Arenibacter algicola: one gene and its partner. The protein of the gene in region 2 interacts with the protein of the main gene of each other region in a pairwise test. Links are inferred from orthologs where the notes say so. Each region holds a gene or a part of one and is shown on either strand. Other genes may lie near its edges. The genes, in order: ligA and leuS.

Region 1 (9,704 bases), 1.3 Mb from region 2 along the record:
AGACTTAATCAAGGGCGAATTGCAGTTTGTAAGTGTTGAAAATTCCATGGGGGTCGTGCATAGCTCCCAAGGAAGTCTAAAACCCATATCATCCCAGATGCTAAGCGAACCTGCCATTGTTTGCCAATTGGCAATGGCTACCCTAAAAAATTCCAAAGTGGATTGGGAAAAATATCTGCAACATTACGACCATATCAGGGACAGCATTGAAGAGTGTATTCCTGGATTTGAGAACTACAACCAAAAGGTAAGGCAGCCTTCCGGCTTTTATTTACCCAACGGGGCAAGGGACAATTCCTATAATACCGCAAGCGGTAAGGCCAATTTTAGTATATCCAATAGTGAGGCCATTGTATTGGCCGAAGGTGAGCTCTTAATGATGACCATAAGGAGCCATGACCAGTTTAATACCACTATATATGGACTGAATGATCGCTATAGGGGCATAATTAATGAACGAAGGGTTATTCTGATGCACCCCAAGGATATTGAAAGATATCAACTCAAGGAAAGGGATCTGGTAGATCTATATAATTTTCACAACAATACGGAAAGGGTTGCTCACAAGTTCATTGTTTTGAGTTATAATATCCCTGAAAAATGCTGTGCTACCTATTTTCCGGAGGCCAATGTTCTAGTACCTTTAAACAGTACTGCCGATAAGAGCAATACCCCTACATCCAAATCGGTGATCATTAAACTTAAAAAACACACATCCTAGAATTTGCCATTAACAATTTAGAGATATTACCAGTAGTGTTTGTTTTTAAAAAAAAACTATGACATTATTTTCAAAAACCCTAACTTACCAGACACTAAAAAATCTAATATTTATCTTAAAACCAATTCCAATGTACAAAGCTGCATATATTTCAGTTCTTTTATTACTATTAACTATAAACACCTATGGCCAAGCCAACCAGAGGGAATATTACCAACTAAAGACCTACCTCTTGGATAGTGAGGAACAGGAAAATACAACTGACCAATACCTTAGCAAGGCCTTGCTGCCTGCACTTAAAAAACTTAATATCAAAAATGTGGGAGTCTTTAAACCTAGAACAATCGATTCCCTAAATCCTAGAAGCATAAAAGTATTGATCCCAATGAAAGGTCTTGGCGATTTGGAAACCATAGATACCAAACTTCAAAAGGATAAAGTTTATATGGCAGCGGCCAAAGACTTTTTGGATGCCCCATATAAAAACCCGCCTTATAGCAGGGTGGAATCAGTTATTTTAAAAGCCTTTGTGGATATGCCCAAGATGAAGGCGTCTCCCTTAACTGGGCCTCGAAAAGACCGTATATACGAATTAAGAAGTTATGAATCTGCAACAGAGGCCAAATACATAAACAAGGTTGAGATGTTCAACAAAGGCGGGGAAGTAAGCCTTTTTGACAATTTAGGATTTAATGCCGTATTCTATGGCGAGGTATTGTCCGGTGCAACAATGCCGAACCTCATGTACATGACCACATTTGAAAATCAGGCCAGCAGGGATGCCCATTGGAAATCCTTTTCCGACTCGCCAGTTTGGAACAAACTAAAATCGGATCCCAATTACCAAAACAACGTTTCCAAAAACGTTACCCGTTTCTTCTACCCAACTGAATATTCCGATTATTGATCGTAAGCCAGGGTCTTTTTCCTTTTTTGGCAAATAACCCTTGGAACAACGAACATTAATTGAAAAAAAAGCGGTCATGATAAATTTTCATGACCGCTTTTTTTTTGTAATTACTACCGGGCTTTAACTCCAAACAAGCAAAATTACAGATCAGGAACAATTGTTGTGTTCACGCAAAGATTGTTGTCAATCTATAAAGGAAGAATTGTTTTCTTTTTTTATTATTGGTTCTAATTATTTGGAGGAATCGAATAAAACTTAGGTTCTAATTATTCTTTCATTTTCTTTGCTTGTCCAAAGAAAACGAAACAAAAGAAAAGACCCTTCTTCACTATGTGGTCCCTAAAATCACGGGATTTTAAGGACCGATGCCATGGCCTAAATTATTTCCAAGGCTTCAATAATTCTTTACGGCCATGTCATCTCCACCACGGAAGAAGACCGACCAAACAAAAGGCTTTGAAGGCAATGTTCAACGGAACCTAATTAGGCACTATGATTTATCGGTATTATGTAGGTTGACGGAACAAAGAAACGGCCTATTTTCAATTTCGTGTTAAATCAAGTGGTTTCCACATTGGCTTGGGTTAGCCGTCCATAGAGCATTTCACCCAAGTGAAAGCGGCCTGGACGGTGCGGCCGTGGAAAGTGCGTAGATTTAAAGAAATTAAAAATCAGCCTAGCGTTTTTTGGTTCGTTTTTTGGGCGATGCAAAAAATGAACAAACACCAACTCCAGAATAGCTAATTCTATTCTTATCCAATTCACACACAACTTTTGGGATTGATCCAACATTACTGCTATTGGGTTAAAAAATACTCCACCAATTGTTGTTGTTCCTCCTCCAAATCTATAACAGGGAATTTTTTACCGGCCATTCTATACCAGTATCCGGCATTGAACTTATCTCCTTCTTTTCGGTGCAGATAGGCATGGATCCAGCTGCCATTGGTATTATGAAGGTCCTGTGCAATATCATGGGAAGATTCCCAATCCCCATTGGCATCAAACCACATGGCCCTTAAAGCTTCAGGCCAAGAAGATGGTGCCGATTGTTGGGACAGGCTTGCATTAAACTCTTCAAAACTTTTGGGAACGGACATCACTCTTAATTTATATGGACAATTAGGCTACGGTATTCGACAGGGTACCTATTGAATCGATAGTAATATTAACAACATCCCCATGATCCAAGGTAAAGGAATCCGGAGGCACCACTCCTGTTCCCGTCATTAAAAGACTTCCAAAAGGAAATGACATTTCACGATACAGATAGTGAACAAGATCAGTAAGTTTTCGTTTCATTTGGCCTACCTCTGTCTCTCCCTGGAACACTCTATTTCCTTTACGAACAATTTCAATTTTGATCTTGGCAGCCATGGAAATAGGTTCCTTGCTCAACCAAATACACGGTCCTACAGCAGCTGCCCCATCATAACTCTTGGCCTGGGGAAGATATAATGGGTTTTCCCCTTCAATATCCCTAGAACTCATGTCATTACCAATGGTATAGCCTATTATTTTTGCATTTGGGGTTATCACCAGGGTCAATTCAGGTTCCGGGACATTCCATTTGGAATCTTTTCTGATCCTGACATCCTTTTTATGCCCTACTGCCCTACTAGCCGTACTTTTAAAAAACAATTCTGGCCTTTCCGCATTATAAACACGATCGTAAAAATCGCCTCCCCCGGCATCCTTGGATTCTTCAATACGGGCCTCCCTACTCTTGTAGTAGGTTACTCCGGAAGCCCAAATTTCTTGGCGTCCCACAGGTGGCATTAAACCGTCTTTCAGTATGGCCGTACTATTTTCAATAGGATCAAGCCGGGAGATCAAACTTAAAGTATTGTCGTAAATGTCATCATCGATAATAAATGAATCCCATTCCTTATCGGTAAGATAAAATTTATTGTCATTTTCGATCAAAACTCCTTGGTTGGTCTTATAAATTTTCATTATTTAAAAATTAGATGATTAAACTGATAATGGTTAATACGATCATTGCCGAAAAGCCCAAAATGGCCGTTCCCAGACTGTGTGTCCTGTATCCTTGATTTACTTTCATATCGCTTAGTTGGGTAACGACCCAAAAAAAACTATCGTTGGCATGTGATACCAGAGAGGCACCGGCGCCAATTGCAATGACCGCCAAAGCTTTGGAAACCTCGGTATCAAAACCCATTGCAGGCATTAAAGGGGCAATAATGGAAGCTGTTGTAATTATGGCTACCGTTGAGGAGCCCTGTGCCGTCTTGATACCTGCAGCAATAAGAAAAGGAAGCCATATCCCTAAATTTCCGTTGGAAACATTGTTCTCCAGTAAGGAACTAATGTCCGAAGTCTGTAGAACTTTTCCAAATGCCCCACCGGCCCCGGTTATTAATATAATAATAGCTGCCGAAGTAAGAGCCTCCCCTATCCAACCCGAGGTGCTCAACATTTCCTTATCCAATTTCTTGGGCAAGGTAAAAGACAATATCATTCCTATCAATAGGGCCACCACTGGGTTGCCCACAAATCCTATAGCGTACTTAAAAGTACCGTCACCAAAAGGCATAGTAGGGTATTCGGCAAAAGACCTCAACACAATAAGAATAATGGGAACAACTATAGGAATAAAGGATTTAAAGACCGATGGTGCGTTTTCCAGCTGGGAATTGATCTGCTCCTCTGTTAGTTTTGGTGCTGGATCAATAAAAATTTTGGAACCTATTTTTTTTGCAAATAAAATACAGACCAAGAGGGCCGGTATACTGGTCATTAGGCCGAAGAGGATAACCTGACCCAAATCGGCACCTAAGATTCCTGCAGCAGCAATGGGTCCGGGAGTTGGGGGTACCATGGTGTGGGAAGCCATTAAACCAAGTGACAAGGCCACTGCCGTTCCTGCCAAGGACAATTTTGCTTTTTTGGTAAGTGCCCTATTTAATGGGGAGACGATAATAAAACCGCTATCGGCGAATACAGGTATGGATACAAAATAACCAATAAAACCCATCGCCATATGAACGCGCTTGGGACCAATAATCTTCAGGACAAGGTTTGCCAAGGTATAGGCCCCACCCGATTTTTCTAGAAAAGTCCCTATAATCAATCCTGCGATAATGATAATACCAATGCCCCCAATGGTGCTTCCAAAGCCATCATTAATGGTTTTTATAAGCTCATCCAATGGGAGTCCCGAAAAAATACCGAATAACAAACTGGCGGCAAGCAACGCCAAAAATGGATGAAGCTTAAAACGGGTCGAGGCTACAATTATAAATACAATGCAGAGCAGAAGTAGTAGTATGGTATACATAATTACAATTTAGTATAAATATCCTTTACCCTCATACACCCTTATTTTTTTTGCTTCCAACTCTATTCATTTTCTATTCCCGTAGACTTGACAATTATAACATATTCAAGAAATCTGTCTCCGAAATTATGGGGACGCCCAGACTTTCGGCCTTGGTCCTTTTGCTTGGCCCCATTTTGTCCCCAGCCACAAGATAAGAAGTTTTTGAAGATATACTAGAGCCTACCTTTCCGCCGTTGTCCTCGATCAATTTTTTAAGTTCATCCCTACTCAGGTTTTCAAACACCCCGGATACCACAAAAGTCTGCCCCTTTAAAAGATCGGTCTGATTCTCCAGTTTATCGGCCGAGACTTCAAATTGTACCCCGTACTGCCTTAATCTGGAAATAATTTCAAGATTGATTCCATTCCGAAAAAATGATACCACACTTTCCGCGATCCGTTGGCCAATTTCATCGACCGTCATTAATTCCTCTACAGTAGCCACCATGAGGGAATCTATATTTTTATAGGCCCTTGCCAGTTTTTTGGCCACGGTTTCCCCAACAAACCTGATTCCCAAGGCAAAAAGCACCCTTTCAAACGGTATTTTTACCGATTCGGCAACTCCTTTCACCAGATTTTCGGCCGACTTTTCAGCCATTCTTTCCAAAGGTATCAATTGCTCTTTGGTAAGTAAGTAAAGGTCCGCGTAATTCTCTATAAGACCCTCCTTAAAGAGAAGTTCAACAGTTTCCCCGCCAAGCCCCTCAATATCCATCGCCTTGCGCGAAATATAATGTTGTATACGGCCGGTAATCTGGGGAGGACATCCGTACTCGTTGGGGCAATAATGTTTGGCATCTCCCTCGGTACGCTCCAAGGGGGAATTGCACTCCGGACAATGATCTATATATTGGGTAGGCTGGGAATGGATAGGTCTTTTAGTAAAATCTACCCCCACTATTTTCGGGATTATTTCCCCTCCTTTTTCAACAAAGACAGTATCACCTTCCCTAATATCGAGCTTTTCTATTTGGTCGGCATTGTGTAAGGATGCCCTTTTTACGGTAGTACCCGCCAAAAGTACCGGCTCCAAATTGGCAACGGGGGTTATGGCCCCGGTACGCCCAACTTGATAAGTAATTTCATTTAACACGGTAGAGACCTGCTCAGCCTTGAATTTGTAAGCCATGGCCCAGCGTGGTGACTTGGAAGTGTATCCCAATTCCTCCTGATGTTGAATACTATTCACTTTAATAACCACCCCGTCCGTCTCATAGGGCAATTCGTGCCTATGTTTGTCCCAGTGATCTATAAACTCCAGCACCTCCTCCGTGGTTTTACATAATTTGGCCGCTTTTGGAACCTTGAACCCCCAATCCCTAGCTTTCTCCAGCATTTGGGATTGGGATTCCAATTTTAAATTTACCCCAACAATACTGTACAACAGGCAATCCAATGGTCGTTCTGCGACCAGGGCACTGTCCTGCAACTTTAAACTGCCAGATGCGGTGTTTCTTGGATTCATATAGGGATCCTCTCCATTCTCTATCCTTTCTTGGTTCATTTTGGCAAAGCCTTCAAAAGGCAAAACGATTTCCCCGCGAATATCAAATTTAGGTGGGTAATCCCCTTTTAATTGAAGGGGCACCGATCTAATGGTCTTTATATTACTGGTAACATCATCCCCCTGAAATCCATCACCACGGGTCACCCCCTTTACCAACTGGCCATTTTCGTAGGTTAAACTTATGGAAGCACCATCATATTTTAGTTCACAGGTAAATTCAACCGGGGCATCGCCCAATATTTTTTGAATTCGTTTTTCCCAATCTTCCAGATCCTCTTTCGAGTACGAATTGTCCAAGGAATACATACGATGCTCGTGGACCACCGTTTCAAAATTCTTGGTAATTGTTCCCCCAACCCTTAAGGTTGGGGAACTGGCATCATAAAATTCTGGATATTTTGCCTCAAGAGCCTGTAGCTCCTTTAGTTTCATATCAAACTCAAAGTCAGAAATAGTAGCATTGTCCAATACATAATAATTATAGTTATGCTCCCTAAGCTCTGTTCTAAGGCTTTCTATTTTTTGTTTGATTTCCATTTATAGTTGATCCTTTTTAATCCATATTGGCAATGGCAAGGGTTGGTAATTTTTCATTTTATCCAAAAGTCCGTCAATAGAATTATCTACCAACAACATATCGTAATATTCCTGCTTTAAAAATCCTTTATTTACCATGGTACGCAGCATAGCGAGCAATTCATCATAAAACCCATTGATATTTAAAAGACCAATTGGTTTTTGATGTAGCCCAAGTTGGGCCCAGGTAATCATTTCAAACAACTCCTCCAAGGTACCATACCCCCCTGGAAGAGTAATAATGCCGTCGGAGAGTTCATGCATCCTTAATTTCCTTTGATGCATATTTTCGGTAATAATAAGTTTGGTAAGTCCGGTATGAAATACTTCCTTTAATTTTAAAAAATCGGGGATAACACCTATAACCTCGCCCTTGTGGTCCAGGGCTCCCTGGGCTACCCTGCCCATGATACCTATTTTTGCGGCACCATAGACCAATGTAATACCCTCTTTTGCAAAAACAGCCCCTAACTCATAGGCACATTCCACTATTTCTGGATCATTGCCCTCACTGCTTCCACAAAATACAACTATGCTTTCCATGTTTATCGAACTTTCCGCTTGGGAAATTAGTAATATATATCTTTTTTTTAATTCCTTCGGCCTTAAGGGACCATGGCCATGGCTGTTATTTCAACTTAATCATTTAGGGTCGAGCTGTCCTTTTAACATTCTGTCATTTCCGAACATATCTTTTCTCAGTTCAATTTCCGAAAAATTTTCCGCTTCCAGAAGTTGTTTCATTTCTTCGCCAAGATATTGATTTATCTCAAAAAACAGGACCCCACCTTTCTTTAAGTGGCTTAAAGCAAGGCGTGTTATTTTTTTGTAGAAAATCAAAGGATCCCCATCGGAAACAAAGAGAGCCAAACCGGGCTCGTGCTCCACGACATTATTTTTCATTTCCAATTTTTCCAATTCCCTGACATAGGGAGGATTGGAAACTATTACATCAAATTTATCTTTAAAGCCCTCAAGAGACAAAATATCCGCTTCCAGAAAGACTATATCCACACCATTATCCATGGCGTTCTCTCTGGCTATCTGCAATGCCTTTTTTGAAATATCCAGGGCATACACTTTGGCGTTAGGCAAGTTTTTGGCCAGGGAGATGGCAATACAACCGCTTCCAGTGCCAATATCCAGTATTTTCACTTCTTCCCGAGGATCCCCTTTTTGAACCTCATTTATTATCCAATAAACCAATTCCTCAGTTTCGGGCCTGGGTATCAAAACGTTTTCATCTACACGAAACTCCAGTTCGCAAAAATGGGCCTTCCCTAAAATATGTTGAATGGGTCGTTCTTGTTTCAATTGGCTTAAAGCAAAAAACAAAGGATCCTCATTTTCTTTGGACACCACAAGATTGGGTTGCATGGCCAAAATAAATCTCTCCAAACCCAAATAATGATCTATTACCAAGTAAAAAAAGCTATCCACCTCTTCTTTTGGGAAAAGCGGATCCAGCTCTAAATGGTAAATGTTTTTGATTTCTTTTAATAACATTCTCAATTTTTGGCAAACATTGTAAACATCATGTACCTAAAAAGGATCCAAAATGATTACAACAGTATCTATAAACTTTTAAGCATCCAAACCGGACATGAGTAATGACCGGTATTGCCCATTGGCTCTTTGATATAATGAAACCCGGACTTTAAATATAATTTTTGGGCGTCTTCCATATAGGGCATGGTTTCCAAATAACAGTGTTCATAGCCATATTCGGTAGCTCTATCCAAACATCTATTTATCATTTTAATTCCCAATCCCCTTCCCCTGGCCTCTTCTAGAAAATACATTTTCTGTAATTCACATACGTTGCCCTCATAATTCTCCAACTGGGCAATTCCGGCACATCCAATAATCCTACCGTTTTCCTCGGCCACAAAATAGTCGGCCCGTGGTACGTCATAATTTTCAAACATTTGATCCAATGCTTTATCGGCATAGGCCGTACCCACTTTAGGAACGCCAAGGTCCTCCAAAACTTTTCTTATTACCCTGGCAACATTCTCATTGTCTTTGGGTTGAATTTCCCTTATGGTAGTGACTAACATATGATTACCAATAATCTACTTATATTGTTCTATTTTTACGAAGTGAAGATACACGAAAAATATATTTCAAGATGTATACAGCTCGCCAAAAATGGCCTGGGAACTACCTTTCCCAATCCCATGGTGGGCAGTGTTATTGTGTATGGAGACAAAATTATAGGAGAGGGCTACACCAGTCCCTATGGTGGCTCCCACGCCGAGGTGAATGCCATAAATTCCGTAAAGGACAAGGCGCTTTTAAGTAAAGCCACCCTATATGTTACCCTGGAACCATGTTCCCATTATGGAAAAACGCCTCCATGTGCAGACCTTATTGTTAAGCATCAAATTCCGAATGTTGTTATAGGCCTTTTGGATCCACATGACAAAGTTGCCGGCAAAGGCATTGAAAAATTAAAAGCTGCAGGCTGCAATGTCACTGTGGGTGTACTGGAAAAAGAATGCACGGAACACCATAAACGGTTCCTAACCTCCCATACCAAAAAAAGACCTTATATTATTTTGAAATGGGCAGAAACGGCCGATGGCTTCATAGCTCCCGCCCAAGATAAAAGAAGTGACAATCCCGAACCTTACTGGATCAG
Region 2 (10,501 bases):
ATTGATTGCCAAAAGGTAAATTGAAAAAGAAAAACATACAATTCCAACCACTATAAAGTAATAAATCAGCTTTTTACGCTCATTGACCAATAAGTTGCTACCTCCCAAAAGCAATAGGAACAGAGCGTGGTACATCTGGTACCGCACCCCGGTCTCAAAAGTCTCAATTGCCTTGGCATCTACCATTTTTTCCAAACCATGTGCCCCAAAAGCACCTAAAAGAACCGCCGTTAGACCGAAAAATATACCAGTGACGAAAATTGTTTTGTTCATAACTTATTAAGGCTTATTCCTTACAAATATAACAATTTGATACCTTAGTATCCGTGAAATAGAAAAGTAAAAAACCAATGCGTAGAAAAATACTTGTTGTGGGCACCGGAAAATCCACTGCATATTTGTTGGATTATTTATTACAAAAAGCAGAGGCGGAAAATTTACATATTACTATTTGTGACTTAAATCCGGAAGTCCTTCCCGAAAGGATAAAATTACATACCTCCTGTACTATTCTTAAATTGGATATCTTCAATGATAAGGAAAGAAGTAATGCCATAGAACAAGCGGATATAGTCATTTCCATGCTCCCTGCCCGTTTTCATATCAAGGTAGCAGTGGATTGCATTCAATTTACAAAACATTTGGTTACGGCTTCTTATATAAGCGATGAAATAATGGCCTTGGACCAACAAGCGAAAGAAAAAGGCCTGGTTTTTATGAACGAAATTGGACTGGATCCCGGTATAGACCACATGAGTGCCATGCAGGTGATAGATAATATTAGGGAACGCGGTGGCAAAATTATACTTTTCGAATCTTTCACAGGGGGGTTGGTAGCCCCTGAAAGCGACAATAACCTGTGGAACTATAAATTTACCTGGAACCCCAGAAATGTTGTAGTGGCCGGTCAGGGCGGGGTAGCCAAATTTATTCAGGAAGGCACCTATAAATATATTCCCTACCACAAATTATTTAGAAGAACAGAGTTCTTGGATGTAGAAGGCTATGGGAAATTTGAAGTATACGCCAACAGGGACTCTCTAAAATACAGGGAAGCCTACGGGCTGGAGAACGTACTTACACTGTATAGGGGAACCATGAGGCGGGTAGGTTTTTCCAAAGCTTGGAATATGTTCGTGCAATTGGGCATGACCGATGACAGCTATACCATTGAAAATTCTGAAGGAATGTCTTACCGGGAATTTGTAAACTTATTTCTACCTTATTCACCTACCAATACGGTAGAATTAAAGCTGCGGCATTATCTTAAGATAGACCAGGATGATATAATGTGGGATAAATTAATGGAACTGCACTTATTCGATTCCAAAAGGAAAATTGAATTAAAAAACGCCACTCCCGCACAAATATTACAAAGAATACTGGAGGATAGCTGGACCTTGGACAGTACGGACAAGGATATGATTGTTATGTACCACAAATTTGGGTACGAAATTAACGGTAAAAAAAAACAGATAGATTCCAATACAGTCGTTATAGGGGAAGACCGGACCTATACGGCAATGGCCAAGACCGTTGGGTTACCGGTAGCCATGGCCACGATATTAATATTAAATAAAAAAATCACCACTCCAGGTGTACAATTACCAATAAGACGCGAGGTCTACGAGCCTATTTTAGAGCAACTTAAAAGCTATGGAATTCGCTTTAAAGAATACCAGGTACCTTACATGGGCTATAACCCCGACTCTGTTGCTAGTTAAGATGTAAAAGCATTTTGGTATCTTTATATAGAAATTGAAGTAGAACCCATGAAATCCAATAACGAAAACATAAAAATTGATGGTATCGACAAAAAGATACTAAGATTTTTGATGGCCGATGCCAGAAAGCCCGTTTTGGAAATTGCCAGAAAAATTGGAATTTCAGGTGCTGCCATTCATCAGAGGTTACGAAAATTGGAAGCTTCAGGTTTAATTGCAGGCTCTAAATTCATTATCAACCCCAAAGTTCTGGGATATACCACCATGGCCTACATTGGTATTTACTTGGACAAGGCCATGAGCAATCCGGTGGCGGTTAAGGAACTTGAAAAAATTCCGGAAGTACTGGAATGCCATTATACTACAGGAAATTGGTCCATTCTTATAAAAGTGCTTTGCAGGGACAACGAACACCTTATGCACGTACTTAACAGGGATATACAGCAGATTGAAGGGGTATCAAGAACTGAGACCTTTATTTCTTTGGACCAACAAATAGACAGACAAATAACGATATAAAAAAAAGGACATCTAAAGAAGTCCTTTTTTTTATATAATTTATCATAAGTCTTAGTCCCTACCTCCTAGAACCTGCATAGCCCAATAGACCAAGGTTGCCAAAGATCCTATGGCGGCTACCAAGTAAGTTCTGGCAGCCCATTTTAAGGCATCCTCAGATCCTTTGTACTCTTCTTGGCTCACCATATTCTTGTTCTTTAACCAGGCTAGGGCACGGTTACTGGCATCGTATTCAACCGGCAAAGTAATAAAGCTAAACAAAGTAGCCAGCCCCATCATTATTAGACCTGCAACGGCCACCCAATATCCAAGACCAACTCCTGCTGCGGCTCCCAACATAAGCCCCCCAAAGACTACCCACATAGACATGCCTGAGGTAACACTTACCACCGGCACCAATTTGGAACGCAAGGTCAACCATTCATATGCCGTAGCATGTTGTACCGCATGTCCACATTCGTGGGCCGCAACAGCGGCTGCCGAAGCGTTTCTTTGATTGTACACCCCTTCACTTAAATTTACCGTTTTATTTACCGGATTGTAGTGGTCCGTTAGCATTCCTGGTGTAGAAATAACCTTTACATCCCTGATTCCGTGGTCTGCCAACATTTTCTCGGCAATTTCGGCACCGCTCATACCATTGCGCAAATGCACCTTGGAATAGTGCTTAAATTTGCTTTTTAGTTTATTACTAACCAACCAACTTACCAAGGCAATAGCACCCAGCAATATATAATACATCATCATAACAATTCTATTTTTAAGATTAATCCAATATACTAAAGTTTCCTTTTCTTAATACCAAGTAATTCTTTCTTTTCTAACAATCAAAAACCCCGCCAAATTATGACGGGGTTATATATATGACAAAATGTACGGTCTAGTCATTTATTGCTTGCCATTTAAAGGCTTCCAAAATCTCTTTACGTATTACCTTTGCCCTTAATATATTCAACCCTTTTTGCAGGGAGGCATCCTCCTGACAGGCCTTTTCCCAACCCAAATTGGCCAATTTTAATACGTAGGGCAAAGTTACATTGGTCAAGGCCATGGTTGAAGTATATGGAACTGCCCCTGGCATATTGGTAACGCAGTAATGTACCACATCATCTATAATATATACCGGGTTCTCATGCGTAGTGGGCCTCGTGGTTTCCACACATCCCCCTTGATCTACTGCTACATCCACAATTACGGTACCTGGGCGCATATCCTTAAGCATATCGCGAGTAATGATCTTTGGGGCTTTGGCTCCCTTTAACAAGATGCCCCCAACAATTAGATCATGGTCCTTAATGTGTTTCCTTATATTAAATTCATTTGAAAATTCCGTGACTACATGGCTCGGCATTACATCATTTACATAACGAAGTCGTTTCATGTTAACATCCAAAATAGTAACATGTGCCCCAAGTCCGGCTGCCATTTTAGCAGCTTGAATTCCTACCACACCGGCCCCAAGTACCAAAACCCTTCCCGGTGCCACTCCAGGAACTCCACCAAGTAGCACCCCTCTTCCTTTTTCTGGTTTCTCCAAGTATTTTGCCCCCTGCTGTATGGCCATTCTGCCAGCGACTTCGGACATGGGTGTCAATAAAGGCAAGGTGCCATCTTCATCTTCCACGGTTTCATAGGCTATGCAAATAGCTTTACGATCTATCATGGCTTCGGTAAGGACCTCACTAGAGGCAAAATGAAAATAGGTAAAAACCACCTGCCCCCTTTGTACAAGTGCATACTCCTCCTTTATAGGCTCTTTTACCTTAACAATCATATCGCTCATAGCATAAACATGGCCTATAGTGTCCAAAACAATGGCGCCCACCTGTTGATAATCGCTATTTGAAAATCCGCTGCCATCACCGGCACCGGTCTGCACGTATACCGTATGATTATTTCTCACCAGTTCAAAAACCCCCGCAGGCGTCATGCCCACCCTGCTTTCATTGTTTATAATTTCTTTAGGAATCCCGACTTTCATTTTCAATTCTTTTTTTAAACTAAATGGAGCTAACACCTCTTCCACTTAAGTGGCATTATTCCTGACCATTATTACATGATGGCAAGAATTCCAAAAATGGAACAAAAAAATATAAGAAAAAAAGAAAACCCCTTAAATAAGGGACAAGAATATAGATTATTGCACTTTTCACATTATGTGTACGAACCCATTAAAAATGGCGCACTATTAACAGTACCATATAACAAGAAATTTTAATTGGGAAATTACCTGCTATTTGTATTTTAACTTAAGGACAATCATTACAAAAAGTAATACCGCAGTAATAAAATTGGCCAATATCATAGGCACACTTTCATGGTAAATACCATAAATCAACCATAGCACCACACCAAGAAACATGGCCATATACATGGTCAGCGAGATATCCTTGGTAGATTTATTCCTCCACGTCTTATGTACCTGTGGCACTATAGAGTAGGTAGTAAGTACGGCCGCCACGAGCCCCATGATTTCTATGTTCTCCATGCCACTAGATACAATTTTGTGGGCAGACCCCACAATGCGAATTTTTATCCAATACTATTACCAAAATCAACTTAAGCCCTGGAACAATCTCCTTATCCAACTATATTGACAATTTTTCCTGGGACCACAATCACCTTTTTAGGGGCACGCCCCTGGAGTTGTTCCTGTGTTTTGTCATTGGCCATAACGGCAGCCTCAATTTCCTCTTTGGAAAGATCTGCCGGCAATTCCAATTTAAAGCGTACTTTTCCATTGAAAGAAATAGGATACTCCTTACTACTCTCTACCAAATACTTCCCTTCAAATTTAGGGAATGGGGCAGTTGCTATAGAGGTCGTGTGTCCCAATTTACTCCAAAGTTCCTCCGCTATATGCGGAGCATATGGTGAGACCAACAGGGCCAACGGTTCCAATATTTTTTTACTATTACATTTTTGGGCGGCCAACTCGTTTACACATATCATAAAGGTAGCCACCGAGGTATTAAAGGAGAAATTTTCTATATCCTCCTCTACCTTCTTGATAGTCTTGTGCAAAGTCTTTAAATTATCTGCTGTAGGTTCGGCATCGGTCACAGTAAAAGCTCCTTCATTTCCCCCGTGGAACAAACGCCACATTTTCTTAAGAAAACTGTGGACCCCTGTAATACCCGCAGTATTCCAAGGTTTGGATTGCTCCAATGGCCCTAGGAACATCTCGTACAAACGCAGGGAATCTGCTCCGTACTCCTGACAGATACTATCCGGACTTACCACATTGTATTTGGACTTGGACATTTTCTCTACCTCGCGACCTACAATATATTTCCCGTCCTCCAAAATAAACTCGGCATCCTTAAAATCGGCATAAAGAGGATTTTCCTTGAACTTTATCAAATCCAATTCATCTGATGGATTAACCAAAGCCACATCTACATGAAGTGGTTGTACCGTTTTGTTGTCTATTCCTATCAAGTTTTTCGATACCAGGGTATTTTCACCTTCCAACCTATAGACAAAAGCACTGGTTCCCGTAATCATCCCCTGATTGATCAATTTCTTGGCAAACTCGGGTTTTGGCACGATGCCTTTATCGAACAAAAACTTCTGCCAGAAACGGCTGTACAGCAAATGTCCGGTAGCATGTTCACTACCCCCAATATATAAGTCCACATCCTTCCAATAGTCAATTGCCTCTCTGGAAAATATGTCATTTCCATTATTGGGATCCATATAACGGTTAAAGTAGTACGAACTTCCCGCCCAACCTGGCATGGTATTCAACTCCAATGGAAATATGGTTTTATGATCTATTAACTCATTACTTACCACTGCCGACTTCTCTACGTCCCAGGCCCAAACCGTGGCATTGCCCAATGGGGGCTCCCCGGTTTCAGTAGGTAAGTATTTTTCAACTTCAGGTAATACAATAGGCAAATGCTCCGCACTGATCATTTGGGGCATTCCGTCCACATAGTATACTGGAAATGGCTCCCCCCAATAGCGTTGGCGACTAAATACGGCATCGCGCAACCTGTAGTTGATCTTTCCTATTCCCTGTTCCAATTTTTCCAATTCGAAAATGACACGTTTTACGGCCTTTTTATAAGGTAGTCCATTTAAGAAGTCGGAATTGGCAATAACGGTCTTTTCCTTATCAGTAAAGGCCTCTTCGGAAATGTCCACTCCTTCAAAAATATTGGGAATGGGAATATTGAAATGCTTCGCAAAATCGTAATCGCGTTGATCTCCACAGGGAACGGACATTACCGCCCCAGTACCATAACCGGCCAACACATAATCCCCTATCCAAATTGGAATGGGCTCCTTGCTAAATGGGTGTTCCGCATAAGCTCCCGTAAAGGCTCCCGTAATGGTCTTTACATCGGCCATACGATCGCGCTCACTGCGTTTGGCCGTAGCCGCAATATACGCCTCCACTTCCTCCTCTTGCTCAGAAGTGGTTATTTTGGCAACCAATTCGTGCTCCGGGGCCAAGGTCATAAAACTTACCCCAAAAATGGTATCGGGCCGAGTGGTGAAAACCGAAATTTCCATTTCTTTCGAATTGACCTCCCCCCGGCCCCCTCCCAAGGAGGGGGAGTTTAGTACCGTCTCAATTTTTGAAATTACCTCATCAATATTGTTGAGTACTTCATCATTGGTAAACCTTATTACGGTATAGCCTTTTTTCTGTTCCAACAACAATTGCCTTTCCGCATCCTCGTTCAATTGATATTGGTGAATTTCTCCATCAACCTCCACGATCAATTCCTTTTCAAGGCAAACGAAATCAACTATATACCTAGAAATTGGATGCTGTCTCCTAAATTTCGAATTCAAATTTCTATTTCTTAGAGCTTCCCATAGTAAAGCTTCAGCCTTTGTGGGATTCTTACGCATTTCTTGAGCCCTTTCCAATAAAACTCCGTAAATGTCAGAATCGGCCGTATGAAATTTTGGTGAAGACGAATCCGCCCCCCCTCCTTGGGAGGGGGCAGGGGGGAGGACCCTAAACGTAACTTCTGCCCCTTCTGACCTGCCTATCCAATTGGTTTGGGAGTCCTTTAAGGGCTGTGGCCAATCTACCATAGCCAAATCGTCCAACAACCTCTGGGCATAGGCGGAGATACGCATACTCCACTGGGTCATTTTTTTACGCATAACAGGATGGCCCCCTCGCTCGGAAACTCCATTGACAATCTCGTCGTTTGCTAAAACCGTACCCAAGGCCGGACACCAATTCACTTCGGTCTCCGCCAAATACGTTAACCTATATTCCAATAAAACTTCCTGTTGTTCCTTTATTGTAAAGGCTTTCCAATCGGCTGCCGAAAATAGGGTTACATCTTCATCACAAACAGCATTTACACTTTGGTTGCCCTCTTTTTCAAAAATAGCGATCAGACTGGAAATATCTTCCGCCTTATCGTTGTCCTTATTGTACCAAGAATTAAAAAGTTGGATAAATATCCACTGTGTCCATTTGTAATAATTGGGATCGGAGGTACGTACTTCCCGACTCCAATCAAAAGAAAAGCCAATTTTATCCAACTGCTCCCTATATCTGTTGATATTGGCCTCTGTGGTAATGGCTGGATGCTGTCCTGTCTGAATGGCATATTGCTCCGCAGGCAGTCCAAAAGAATCGTACCCCATTGGATGCAGTACATTAAATCCTTTGTGCCTCTTATAACGAGCATAAATATCGCTGGCTATATAACCCAAGGGATGCCCTACATGCAAACCGGCACCTGAAGGATAGGGAAACATATCCAGTACATAAAACTTTTCCTTTTGGGAATCATTTTCTGCTTTAAAAGTGTGGTTTTCAGCCCAAAATCTCTGCCACTTTTCTTCAATCTTCCTGAAATCGTAAGTCATCCTATATTGTTTGTCTTTAAATCCGGCGCACTAAGGGTACACACTCCATTTATTTAATGCAGGGCAAAAATAAGTTTAATCTATGAAAGCAAAAAGATATTATCGACATACCTACCAAAGCAAAAGTGCTGCATTGATCGTATCATATAAACCACCCCTAGAGATAGCAGCATTAAACTTTTGTGCCTGGAATATTCATTGCCCTACTACTGGCAAGGACAAAAATTGCAATTGAATTTCCCAAACACTGAAATTTCGTAGGACAACACTTTATATTGAAATTGATTATGAAACAAGCCTCAACCATTTCTAATTCAATTTACTTTCCTATTTTTACATATTGATTTTCAACTATGAGTACATCTTTTGAACGTTTTCAAAAAAGAAAGCTTATCTCCTCTTATTTTTCTGTGGTCCTAAGTATTGGCTTGGTACTTTTTCTATTGGGTATATTGGGACTTTTGGTACTGAATACCAAGAAACTGGCCGATCATTTTAAAGAACAGATCACTATATCCGTATTTCTTAAGGACAATGCCAAAGAAGTAGAGGTTGACCAATTGCAAAAAAGCTTGGCCATGGCAGAATATACCAAAAAAGCCACCTATGTTTCCAAGGAACAGGCAGCAGAACAGCACAGTGAGGAAATTGGAGAGAATTTTTTGGATTTCTTGGGGTATAACCCACTTAAGAACTCCATAGATGTGCAACTTAAGGCCGATTATGTTTCTACAGAGAAGATTGCCGAAATAGCAGAGGAGATTTCCAGTAGGGACTATATTGAAGAAGTAAGCTACGACAAACCTTTGATTACACTGTTAAACGATAATGTAAAAAAAATTAGTTTCTGGATACTGGTCGCCAGTGGCGTTTTTACTTTTATCGCGGTCTTATTGATCAACAGTTCCATCCGACTTTCCATTTACTCCAAGCGCTTTATCATAAAAACCATGCAAATGGTTGGGGCCACTAAGACTTTTATACGCAGACCCTTTATTTGGACCAACATTAAACTGGGGGTTCTTGGAGCGGTCATAGCCTTAATTGCACTAGGCTTTGTAATATATTATGTAGATATAAATTTTCCGGAGCTCAACCTTTTTCAAGACCCGACAATTTTGGTATTTCTTTTTGCAAGTGTCTTCTTTTTAGGGGTCTTGATTTCCTTTATTAGCACATTTTTTGCAACACAACGTTTCTTAAATCTTAGAACAGACGATTTATATTATTAACTTTGCGGCATGAGTAAAAAACAAAATAGTAATCAACCACAAAAGCCTAGACAGGAATTTATTTTTCAGAAGAAAAATTACCTTTTTATGTTTATTGGTTTGGCATTGATTAGCCTAGGATTTATCCTTATGAGCGGTGGCGGAAGTGACGATCCCAATGTTTTTAATCCTGAGATTTATAATTTCAGAAGAATACGCTTGGCCCCTACATTGGTGTTGATAGGCCTGGGAATAGAAGTTTACGCCATTCTGTTGAATCCGCATAAGAAGAAATAAATTTTGGACATATTTGAGGCTATTATACTTGCCATTATTGAAGGCATAACCGAGTATTTACCGGTTTCTTCAACTGGACACATGATTATTACATCTTCCTTTTTTGGTATTGCACAGGAAGATTTCACCAAATTATTTACTATCGTTATCCAATTGGGCACCATACTTTCTGTTGTGGTACTGTACTTTAAGCGATTCTTCCAAAGCATCGATTTTTATTATAAGCTATTGGTCGCTTTTATTCCTGCGGTGGTCTTGGGCCTGCTCTTGAGTGACGTAATAGATGCCTTACTGGAAAGTCCGCTTGTAGTGGCCTTTTCCTTGGTCATAGGGGGATTGATCCTTCTTAGAGTGGATGAGTTATTCGGAAATTCGGAGAACACCGATATTTCATATGCTACGGCTTTTAAAATTGGACTCTTCCAGTGTTTGGCAATGATTCCTGGTGTATCCAGAAGTGGTGCCAGTATTGTTGGAGGTATGACCCAAAAACTAACCAGGACTGCAGCGGCAGAATTTTCATTCTTTCTGGCCTTGCCCACCATGTTGGGGGCTACCCTTAAAAAGAGTTATGACTATTACGATGCCGGCTTTACCCTTACCACCGAACAAATAAACCTATTGATTATAGGAAACGTAGTTGGTTTTATAGTGGCCCTTTTCGCAATTAAGACCTTTATTGGGTATTTGAGCAAACACGGCTTTAAGATATTTGGCTACTACAGAATAGTAGTAGGCATCGCAATCATTGTCATCCATTATTTTATAAGTCCGTTAACGGTAATGTAATGACAAAGGAAGACTTTTTAGAGGGGCAGGTATTATTGATAGACAAACCGCTTGGTTGGTCATCTTTCCAGGCTGTCAATTCCTTAAAATGGAAAATCAGAAAGAAATTTC

What was found.
Region 1: the proteins of leuS (region 2) and ligA interact in binary tests that used the Escherichia coli proteins (3 or more experiments, as listed by UniProt). The link is inferred for Arenibacter algicola from one-to-one orthologs.

Annotation. Positions count from the first base shown.
Region 1 is NZ_JPOO01000003.1:996,427-1,006,130, forward strand. What follows is about bases 4,525-7,523. They hold ligA (NAD-dependent DNA ligase LigA), read right to left. Parts: upstream 7,022-7,523; coding sequence 5,027-7,021; downstream 4,525-5,026. Other genes in these bases: U735_RS0114590 (GntP family permease), read right to left, coding at 4,525-4,932; U735_RS0114600 (LOG family protein), read right to left, coding at 7,022-7,523. In the rest of the region: U735_RS0114565 (FdhF/YdeP family oxidoreductase), read left to right, coding at 1-721; U735_RS0114570 (NIPSNAP family protein), read left to right, coding at 852-1,628; U735_RS0114580 (hypothetical protein), read right to left, coding at 2,429-2,731; U735_RS0114585 (fumarylacetoacetate hydrolase family protein), read right to left, coding at 2,754-3,587; more of U735_RS0114590, read right to left, coding at 3,598-4,524; more of U735_RS0114600, read right to left, coding at 7,524-7,603; prmC (peptide chain release factor N(5)-glutamine methyltransferase), read right to left, coding at 7,703-8,566; U735_RS0114610 (GNAT family N-acetyltransferase), read right to left, coding at 8,635-9,120; bifunctional diaminohydroxyphosphoribosylaminopyrimidine deaminase/5-amino-6-(5-phosphoribosylamino)uracil reductase RibD, read left to right, coding at 9,163-9,704. UniProt on the Escherichia coli protein: DNA ligase that catalyzes the formation of phosphodiester linkages between 5'-phosphoryl and 3'-hydroxyl groups in double-stranded DNA using NAD as a coenzyme and as the energy source for the reaction.
Region 2 is NZ_JPOO01000003.1:2,266,306-2,276,806, forward strand. What follows is about bases 4,624-8,419. They hold leuS (leucine--tRNA ligase), read right to left. Parts: upstream 8,094-8,419; coding sequence 4,824-8,093; downstream 4,624-4,823. Other genes in these bases: U735_RS0120250 (SemiSWEET family sugar transporter), read right to left, coding at 4,624-4,731. Outside these bases: U735_RS0120220 (DUF423 domain-containing protein), read right to left, coding at 1-273; U735_RS0120225 (saccharopine dehydrogenase family protein), read left to right, coding at 351-1,724; U735_RS0120230 (Lrp/AsnC ligand binding domain-containing protein), read left to right, coding at 1,773-2,243; U735_RS0120235 (zinc metallopeptidase), read right to left, coding at 2,295-2,990; ald (alanine dehydrogenase), read right to left, coding at 3,124-4,224; more of U735_RS0120250, read right to left, coding at 4,477-4,623; U735_RS0120260 (cell division protein FtsX), read left to right, coding at 8,447-9,325; U735_RS0120265 (DUF3098 domain-containing protein), read left to right, coding at 9,335-9,601; U735_RS0120270 (undecaprenyl-diphosphate phosphatase), read left to right, coding at 9,605-10,390; tRNA pseudouridine(55) synthase TruB, read left to right, coding at 10,390-10,501.